3 regions of the Halanaerobium sp. genome follow, and region 3 is predicted to be linked to each of the others. Evidence: riboswitches for the same ligand, from Rfam matches in the RefSeq annotation. Region 3 holds a riboswitch; each other region holds the start of a gene.

Region 1 (3,283 bases), on a different contig from region 3:
AATAATAACTGTTTTGATTTTAATGATTTGATTAAAAAGACGATTGAACTTTTAGAATCTGATTCAGAAATCCTGGCTAAATATCAGAATAAATTTAAGTATATCCAGGTCGATGAATATCAGGATGTCAACCATTCTCAGTATCATCTGGTTTCTCTGCTGGCCAGACCTCAAAATAATATTTTTGTGGTTGGTGATGACTGGCAGGGAATCTATGGCTTCCGGGGTGCTGATATCAGTAATATCTTAGAATTTGAGCATGACTATCCAGAAGCTAAAATTGTTAAGCTGGAGCGCAATTACCGCAGCTCCAATAATATTATTTCAGCCTCCAATCAACTGATAAACAATAACAGTCAGAATAAGGTTAAAGAAGCCTGGACTGAAGCTGACGATGGGGCTCCAATTTTTATAGCTCGAGCAGAAAGTCCTCTTGTTGAGGCAAAATATGTCTGTAAGCGGATTAATCACCTTGTTGATTTTTATAATTATAAATTAAGTGATATTGCTATTTTGTGCCGCAGCCATTTTCAATCGATGCAGCTGCAGAATCAGCTGCCAAAGTTTAGAATCCCTCATCAGCTGGTAGGAGGAGTTAGCTTTTTTGACCGCCAGGAAATTCGCTATTTTGTCAATTATCTTAAACTGCTGGTTAATCCTAATGACAGGCTGGCTTTAAAGCGGCTTTTTAGAATTGAGGTTCACGGGGTTGGAGAAATTTTGTTGAGTGAAATTAACAAATATGCCAGAGAGCACAATCTGAAAATTACTGATGTTTTTGAGAGTCCGACTCTTGTTAAGGGAATTGGAAATAACAAGGCGGCTAATATTATTGAATTTCAGCGGCGGGTTATTGACAGCATTTATGATCTGCGGGATGAAAAGCTGGCAATGCATAAAAAGGCTCTTGAGCTTTATCAGCGGGTAGATTTTGATCAAAATGTACTGGCAGAGCTTGACAGTCCAGAAGAGAGAAAAAAATATATGAACATGTTTTTAGAGGATATGGCAGATTTTCAAAAAAATAATCCCGGGCGAGGACTTTATGATTATTTATTGATTAACAAATTGATTTCAGATAAGGATATTAGCGAAGATACTCAGGAAAAGGTCAAAGTAATGACTGCTCATTCAGCCAAAGGACTTGAATTTCCAGTTGTTTTTATTATTGGAGCAGAGGAAGAAGTCTTTCCTCATCTAAAAAGTCTGGAAGAAAAGGCAGCAGGTTCAAATCCCTATGCTGTAGAAGAAGAGCGGAGGCTCTTTTATGTAGCAATGACCAGAGCTGAAAAATTACTCTTTATATCATTTTCAAATCGCAAAGTTTCCGGAGAACAGGGGCAGTACAAGCAGATTGTTCCTTCCAGATTTTTATATGAATTGCCTGAGCAGCGGCTTGATTTTACCAGTGTAGAAAGCAAAAAAGGCGGTTCCGGGATTCAGATGCGAAAAAATGTCGAAGTTATATAGGGCATTGTTCTTTATTTCACTATAACCAGGTACAAAACGGCCGTTTTGTACCTGGTACCAACAAAGTACTTGACAGATTTAAAATTGAGTGATAAACTACTATATAACTTAAAAAGAAAATAAAAATCATCAAGAGCGGTGGAGGGACTGGCCCTTTGATACCCGGCAACCTACTTAAAGTCTTTAGTAAGGTGCTAATTCCAGCATTTCCAGAAGGGAATGATAGATGAGAGGCAATCAAATCCTCTCAGGAGGATTTTTTTCATTTCTAACTGCTCTTGATATTTGGAGCAGTTTTATTATTTTTTAAAGGGTGATTAGTATTGATTAAAATTGAAAATTTAACTAAGCACTATCATGCAGCTCAGGGAAAAGTTGAGGCAATCAATGGACTCAACCTGGAAGTTGCTGATGGTGAGATATTTGGAATGATTGGACCCAGTGGTGCAGGGAAGAGTACTTTGATTAGAATGCTCAATTTACTGGAAGAGCCTACTTCTGGAACTATAAATATTAATGGTACAGATCTGACAGAACTCAGCTCTCAGAATTTAAGAGCTGCCAGGCAGAAGATTGGTATGATTTTTCAGCACTTTAATCTTCTTTCTTCAAGAACTGTCCTGGGGAATGTAGCTTTTCCACTTGAAATTGCAGGAGTGGGAAAAAAGAAAAGACGTCAAAAAGCAAAAGAATTAATTGAACTGGTCGGCCTGGAAGATCGGGCAGATCATTATCCAGCTCAGCTTTCTGGAGGTCAGAAGCAGAGGGTAGGTATTGCCAGAGCTCTGGCAAATGACCCTGATTTACTTTTGTCGGATGAAGCGACCTCATCGCTTGACCCGGAAAGTACTAAATCTGTACTTGAACTTTTAGGCAGAATTAGAGATGAGATGAACCTGACAATTATTTTAATTACCCATGAGATGGGAGTAATTAAAGATATTTGTGATCGAGTTGCTGTTTTAGAGGCTGGAGAAATTATTGAGGAAGGATCAATAATTGATATTTTTTCAAAGCCGCAGAAAGCGCTGACCAAAAAGTTTATCAGTTCAGTTATTGATTTTGATCTGCCGGAGCGCATAGTTAAATATGTTAGAAAAGAAAGACCGGGAGAATTAATTAGAGTTTCCTTTGTGGGAGAAAAGACACATGACCCCTATATTTCTGATCTGGTAAAACATTATTCAGTTGACGCAAATATTTTATATGGAAATATTGATGAAATTCAGGGTGTTCCTTTTGGTACTCTGGTGCTTGATTTAGAAGGGCAGCTGACCAATATTGAGGAAAGTATTGCCTATCTAAAGAGTCAGGATTTAAGAGTTGAGGTGTTGGATAATGTTTAATTTTATTACAGATTTAGCCCGCTACAATGATTTAATGATTAGCGGTTCTTTAGAAACTTTATACATGGTGGCAATGTCATTATTTTTTGCGATAGTAGGAGGAATTCCACTTGGTATTTTAACTACAATCACCAGACAGGGCCATATTTTACCCAATAAACCGTTAAATTTTATTCTTGATGGAATAATTAATATTGGGCGATCGATTCCTTTTATTATTCTAATGGTAGCAGTTATTCCCTTTACCAGAATGATAGTTGGGACTTCAATTGGCACCAATGCAGCGGTAGTTCCACTTTCTCTGGCAGCAATTCCATTTATGGGAAGAGTCACTGATAATGCGATTTTAGAAATTGATCAGGGAGTTGTCGAATCAGCTCAGTCGATGGGAGCCAGCCCCTTACAGATTGTATTTAAAGTTTTATTACCAGAATCACTGCCGGCGATTATTCTCGGCCTGACTCTGA
Region 2 (3,283 bases), on a different contig from region 3:
GATCAGGAAGGTGGAACTGTGACCAGATTAGCTGGTGCAACTCATTTTCCAGGCAATATGGCTCTGGGAGCAGCTAATGATCAAGATTTAACTACAGAAGTAGCTGAATCTACTGCTTCAGAGCTTAAAAATTTAGGGATAAATGTAAACCTGGCTCCAGTACTTGATATTAACAATAATCCTGATAATCCATTAATTGGAGTCCGTTCATTTGGGGGAGATCCAAAGCTGGTGGCAGAGTTGGGTGCAGCCTATATTAAAGGCCTGCAGTCTGGGGGAGTTATTGCTACTGCCAAACATTTTCCGGGACATGGAGATACAGATACAGATTCTCATCTTGATCTGCCAATTATTAAGCATCCGCGCTCAAGACTGGATCAGGTAGAATTATATCCTTTTAAAAAAGCAATTCAGGCTGGAGTAGACAGTATAATGACAGCTCATGTGTATTTTCCAGCAATTGAAAAAGAAGAAGATATTCCGGCCACGCTTTCAAAGTCAGTTTTGACTGATTTACTAAGAAATGAACTTAAATTTGAAGGTTTAATCATTACAGACTGCATGGAAATGAAGGCAATAGTTAATACTTTTGGTACAGTTGAGGGTGCAGTCAAAACAATTGAAGCAGGTAGTGATACAGTTTTGGTTTCCCACAGTTATCAGCGGCAGAAAAATGCAATTGAGGCTGTAATTGAAGCTGTTAAATCTGGCCGGATTAGCGAAAAAAGAATTGATGCCTCTGTCAAAAGGATTTTAAGCCTTAAGGCAAAAAGGATTATTCTGGATCAGGTAGATAAAGCCGATCCAGCTCAAATTAATTTTAAAAATCACAAAAAAATTGCACAAAAACTAGCAGAAAAATCATTAACTTTAGTAAAAAATGAGAATGTCTTTCCTCTAAAAAATATTAAAGGAAAAAAAATGACTATCATTGATTTTGAAATGGGAAGGGTTTCTCTGGCAGAAAATGAAGGTGAAAAAAACAATCTATTTGCCAACTATTTGAACAAGGAAATTATAAATCTGGATCATATTCGACTGCAGAAGAATGCTGTTTTAAGTTTTGATGATCAGCAGAGAATAGAAGCTAGTGATTTAATAATTGTCTGCACCTATAATGCCACAGCAAATAGATATCAGGCAGAACTGGCAGAAAAATTGGCTGAAAATAATAATGTTCTGGTGCTTGCACTTCGTAATCCATATGATTATCAACTAATTGATAAAACTCAGGCTTTTATAACAACTTATGATTACAGTCCGGCCGGTCAGAAAGCAGCTGCAGATTTTATCTTAGGGAAAATTAAAGCAAAAGGAAAACTGCCGGTCAGTGTTGATTTATAAGAATCTTTACTTGACAGAATTGCTTATCTATGTTAAAGTTATAAAAAACAATAAAACTTATCTAGAGAGGTGGAGGGACTGGCCCTTTGAAACCCGGCAACCAGCAGTTAGTTACTGCCCGGTGCTAATTCCAGCAGGAAGATTCCTGAAAGATAAGGAGTTAATTAATTACCCACTCCTTCTTTTAGGAAGTGGGATTTTTTGATTCAAGAGCAGGATATTTTGTTTTTGAAATGAGTAGTACAGGCAGTAGTAATCAGTAGGTTGATCATCTGGTTTTATTGTTTTTAATTTGAGAAGAGAAAATTAGAGGAGGAAATTAAATGAGTTTAAAATTTGACACTTTAGCATTACATGCAGGTTATGAAGCGGGCGAGAATAAGAAATCAGCGGCAGTTCCTATTTATCAGACAACATCCTATTTATTTGATGACACAGATCATGCAGCAGGTTTATTTGCCTTAAAAAAACCAGGCAATATTTATACCAGAATTATGAATCCAACCAATTCGGTCCTGGAAAAGAGAATTGCTGCTCTTGAAGGTGGAGTAGGAGCTCTGGCTGTTTCTTCAGGACAGGCAGCGGAAGTGATTGCACTTTTAACTATTTGTAATAATGGTGACCATATTGTAAGTGGAAGCTCAATTTATGGTGGTACTCATAATTTATTTAAACATACCTTTAAAAATATGGGGATAGATGTCAGTTTTGTTGATTCTGAAGATCCAGAAAGTTTTAAAGAGGAAATTAATGAGCAGACAAAGGCCTTATATGTCGAGACAATTGGTAATCCAGCTTTATCTGTACCCGATTTTGAGAGGATGGCAGAAATTGCTCATCAGTCAGGTATTCCCTTAATAGTTGATAATACTTTTGCTACTCCCTATTTGTGTAATCCATTTAAACATGGGGCAGATATTGTAATTCACTCGACCACTAAGTATATAGCCGGCCACGGTAATTCTATTGGTGGTGTAATTGTTGACAGCGGTAATTTTGACTGGAATACTGGTAGATTTCCCGGGCTTGTAGAGCCTGACCCAAGTTATCACGGGATTAAATTTCAGGAGGAGTTTGAAGAAGCAGCTTTTATAACTAAAGCCAGAGTTCAGCTTTTAAGAGATTTAGGTAGTGCTCCAAGTCCTTTTAATTCATTTTTAACAATTACCGGTCTGGAAACTCTAGGTTTGAGAATGCAGAGACATTCGGAAAATGCTCAGTCAGCAGCGGAATTTCTAGAAGCTGATCAGAGAGTAGACTGGGTAAGTTATCCCGGTTTGGAAAGCCATGACTCTTATCAAAATGCTCAAAAATATCTGGAAAATGGAAATGGTGGGATGATTGCCTTTGGGATTAAGGGTGGTAAAGCTGCAGCCGTGAAATTTATTAACCAGCTTGATTTATTTCTTCATTTGGCCAATGTTGGAGATGCAAAATCACTGGCTATCCATCCGGCAAGTACAACTCACCAGCAGTTAAGTGATGAAGACCTAAAGAAAACAGGTATTTCACCTGAATTGATTAGATTGTCGATTGGAATTGAAGATATTGAAGATCTGAAAGTAGATTTAGATCAGGCTTTAGCAGCAGCTCAAAATTAAGAAGCCAGGAGTGAGAAGAGATGCCTATTAAAATACAGGACGAATTACCAGCAGTAGAAACCCTAGAAAATGAAAATATATTTGTCATGAAAGAATCACGCGCAACTCATCAGGATATACGTTCTTTAAAGATCTTAATTCTGAATTTAATGCCCAACAAAATAAAAACAGAAACCCAGATTTTACGTTTGATTGGTAACTCCCCACTGCAGGTTGATGTTGATCTGATGCATCCGGTGAGTCATGATTCAAAAAATACTTCTGAGGAACATTTGATTAAGTTTTATAATAATTTTGAAGAGATTAAAGATAATAATTATGATGGTATGATAATCACC
Region 3 (3,283 bases):
TGCTAAACTTTCTCGATCATATTCTGAATGACCGGTAGCAAATATTTGTCTACCATTTCTGCTTTCTAATAAATATATTCCCGCTTCTTTTGACTCTGATAAAATATTTAACGCTTCTACTTCTTCTATATCTTCTTTTCTTATTTCAGTATGCCTTGAATGAGGAACATAAAACAGATCATCAAAGCCCCTCATCAATTTTATATGTTTTTTATTTTTATAATGCTCAAAAATCCCAAACATTTTTTCTGATAGCGGATATTTTCCCACACCATAATGATGATATAGAGCTGCCTGACTTCCCCAGCAAATATGGAAGGTAGAGTAAACATGATGCAGGCTCCAATCCATAATTTGCTGCAGTTCCTCCCAATAATCTACTTCCTCAAATTCAAAAGTTTCAACTGGAGCTCCGGTAATTATCATTCCATCATATTTATTTTCCTTAATCTCATCAAATGTATTATAAAACTTAATTAAATGTTCTTCTGCTGTATTTTTTGAAGTATGAGTTACCGGATGCATCAGATCAACATCTACCTGTAGTGGTGTATTCGAAATCAAACGTAGAATTTGCGTTTCAGTCTTTATTTTAGTAGGCATTAAATTCAAAATTAAAATCTTCAAAGACCTTATATCCTGATGAGTTGCTCTAGATTCTTTCATTACAAAAATATTCTCATTTTCTAGTGTCTCTACTGCTGGTAAATCATTTTGAATTTTAACTGGCAATTTTATCACTCCAATCTATGCTTGAGCAGTTTTTAATGCCTGATTTAAGTCATTTTTAATATCATCAATATTTTCAATTCCAATTGAAAGTCTGATTAATTCCGGCGAAATTCCCGTCTTAATTAAGTCTTCTTCACTTAACTGCTGATGGGTTGTACTTGCCGGATGAATAGCTAAAGATTTAGTATCACCAACATTAGCCAGATGTAAAATAAGTTCTAATTTATTAATAAATTTCTCAGCCGCCTTTTTACCTCCTTTAATACCAAAGGCAACCATACCTCCATAACCATTGCTAAGATATTTTTTTGCATTCTGATGTGATTTATGACTTTCTAAGCCAGGATAACTGACCCATTCAACTCTTTCATCCGCTTCTAAAAATTCAGCAACTGCTTGAGCATTCTTGGAATGCTGTTTCATTCTTAAAGCTAATGTTTCCAGGCCGGTGATGGTTAAAAACGAATTAAACGGACTGGGAGAACTACCTAAATCTCTTAGAAGCTGAACTCTGGCCTTTGTAATAAAGGCAGCTTTACCAAATTCTTCTTGAAATTTAACCCCATGATAACTTGGATCAGGTTCAATTAATTCGGGAAATCTACCAGTATCCCAGTCAAAATTACCACTATCAACTATAATTCCACCAATCGAATTACCATGCCCGGAAATGTACTTTGTCGTCGAGTGTACAACTATATCTGCCCCAAATTCAAAAGGATTACAAATATAAGGTGAAGCAAAAGTATTGTCAACAATTAATGGTATTCCTGCCTGATGTGCTATTTCTGCCAACCTTTCAAAATCTGGCACAGCTAAAGAAGGATTACCAATAGTCTCAATGTAGAGAGCTTTTGTTCGTTCATTAATTGCAGCTTTAAATGATTCAGGATCTTCAGAATCAACAAAACTAACATCTATCCCCATATTTTTGAATCTATGTTTAAATAAATTATGAGTTCCACCATAAATAGAGCTGCCGCTTACTATGTGGTCTCCATTATTACAGATAGTTAGTAGTGCAATTACTTCAGCTGCCTGGCCTGAAGATACTGCTAAAGCTCCCACTCCTCCCTCAAGTTCTGTAATTCTCTTTTCCAGCACTGTATTACTTGGATTTTGAATTCTACTATAAATATCTCCTTCTTCTTTTAAAGCAAATAAATCTGCTGCATGTTCAGTGCTGTCAAATAAGTAAGATGTGGTCTGATAAATAGGAACTGCCGCTGATTTCCTGTTTTTGTCTGCCTCATAACCTGCATGTAGTGCTAAAGTTTCAAATTTTAATTTCATTAAATTTTCCTCCTCTAATTTTTGCTGCTCAAAATTTAATTTAACTAATAATTATAAATAATTTTGCCAATACAGCTGCTCAAAAACAATAAAATCATTGCTAAATAAAAAACCCCACTTCCTAAGTAAATATAGGAGTGGGTAATTTACTTGCTCCTTATCTCTCAGAAATCTTTCTGTTGGAATTAGCACCGGGCAAAATTAACTGCTGGTTGCTGGGCTTCAAAGGGCCAATCCCTCCACCACTCTTGATAAGTTTTATTGTTTTTTATAACTTTAACATAGATTAGTAATCCTGTCAAGAAAATAATTTTCTTTAATTATACAATTTAACTCTAATTAAGAATAAAAAATCATTATTTAATTGTAAAATTTATTTCTTTTTTCGCTGACGTGAACTTTTAATACCTAAAGATTTTCTGTATTTTGCAACAGTTCTTCTAGAAATATCTAATTCATATTTTTTAGCAAATATTTCAGCTAATTTACTGTCACTAAGTGGATGTGAGCTATCTTCAGCCTCAATTTCTTCACTCAACATTGCTTTGATACTAACTGATGAAACACCGTCAATACCACTGTTAAAAAAGAATTTCAAACTAAAAACTCCATGAGGTGTTTGTAAATATTTAGCAGTCGTAGCTCGGCTGACAGTGGATTCGTGCATTTCAATTTCTTCAGCAACTTCTTCCATTGTTAAAACCTTTAAATTTTTTAAACCATTTTCAAAAAAATCCATCTGCTTTTTTAAAATTGCTTGAGCAATTTTTCTAATTGTATTCTTTCTCTGTTCAATACTTTTGATCAGCCAAACAGCAGCCTGATATTTTTCCTTTAAATAATCACTAATCATATCATCATCTTGATTTTTTAATAAATTATAATAGTAAGAACTGATAGTAACAGTAGGATAAGCGGTATTTTTTTCTTCGATATAAAATTTTCCATCTTCTTTTTTTACAATTAAATCAGGATCAATATATTCAGCTTTACAGGAAGCAAAACTGCTGTCATAGTTTATATCTAATTTTTGAATTCTTTGATAAACTTCTGCTATTTCTTCTTTATTAAAACCTTCGGCAGCAAAAATTTCAGCAATCATTTCTAAATCTGTGGTTAGCTCACCTGACTCATTTAAACTGCCTACAATAAATTTCCCAAGTTCAATTTCATCATCACTGAGAACCTCAAAAAGCTGATTTTCTAAATATTCGCAAAAATCCGGCTGATAAGCAACAAAATTTTCATATTCTATATC

The links. A riboswitch is a leader RNA that binds a small molecule or an ion and turns the genes downstream of it on or off. The one in region 3 is predicted to bind S-adenosylmethionine.
Region 1: linked by a shared signal. The riboswitch ahead of CI949_RS04335 (methionine ABC transporter ATP-binding protein) and the one ahead of CI949_RS08910 (O-acetylhomoserine aminocarboxypropyltransferase/cysteine synthase family protein) in region 3 are both predicted to bind S-adenosylmethionine.
Region 2: linked by a shared signal. The riboswitch ahead of CI949_RS09415 (O-acetylhomoserine aminocarboxypropyltransferase/cysteine synthase family protein) and the one ahead of CI949_RS08910 (O-acetylhomoserine aminocarboxypropyltransferase/cysteine synthase family protein) in region 3 are both predicted to bind S-adenosylmethionine.

Annotation. Positions count from the first base shown of each region.
Region 1 is NZ_QBLR01000022.1:19,198-22,480, forward strand. Features, by position in the region: gene CI949_RS04330 (ATP-dependent helicase) at 1-1,470, shown strand, start outside; SAM riboswitch class I at 1,594-1,703, shown strand; gene CI949_RS04335 (methionine ABC transporter ATP-binding protein) at 1,794-2,816, shown strand; gene CI949_RS04340 (methionine ABC transporter permease) at 2,809-3,283, shown strand, end outside.
Region 2 is NZ_QBLR01000075.1:9,084-12,366, forward strand. Features, by position in the region: gene nagZ (beta-N-acetylhexosaminidase) at 1-1,344, shown strand, start outside; SAM riboswitch class I at 1,399-1,503, shown strand; gene CI949_RS09415 (O-acetylhomoserine aminocarboxypropyltransferase/cysteine synthase family protein) at 1,668-2,945, shown strand; gene metA (homoserine O-succinyltransferase) at 2,966-3,283, shown strand, end outside.
Region 3 is NZ_QBLR01000068.1:10,656-13,938, reverse strand. Features, by position in the region: gene metA (homoserine O-succinyltransferase) at 1-732, opposite strand, end outside; gene CI949_RS08910 (O-acetylhomoserine aminocarboxypropyltransferase/cysteine synthase family protein) at 748-2,025, opposite strand; SAM riboswitch class I at 2,180-2,283, opposite strand; gene CI949_RS08905 (RNA polymerase sigma-54 factor) at 2,399-3,283, opposite strand, start outside.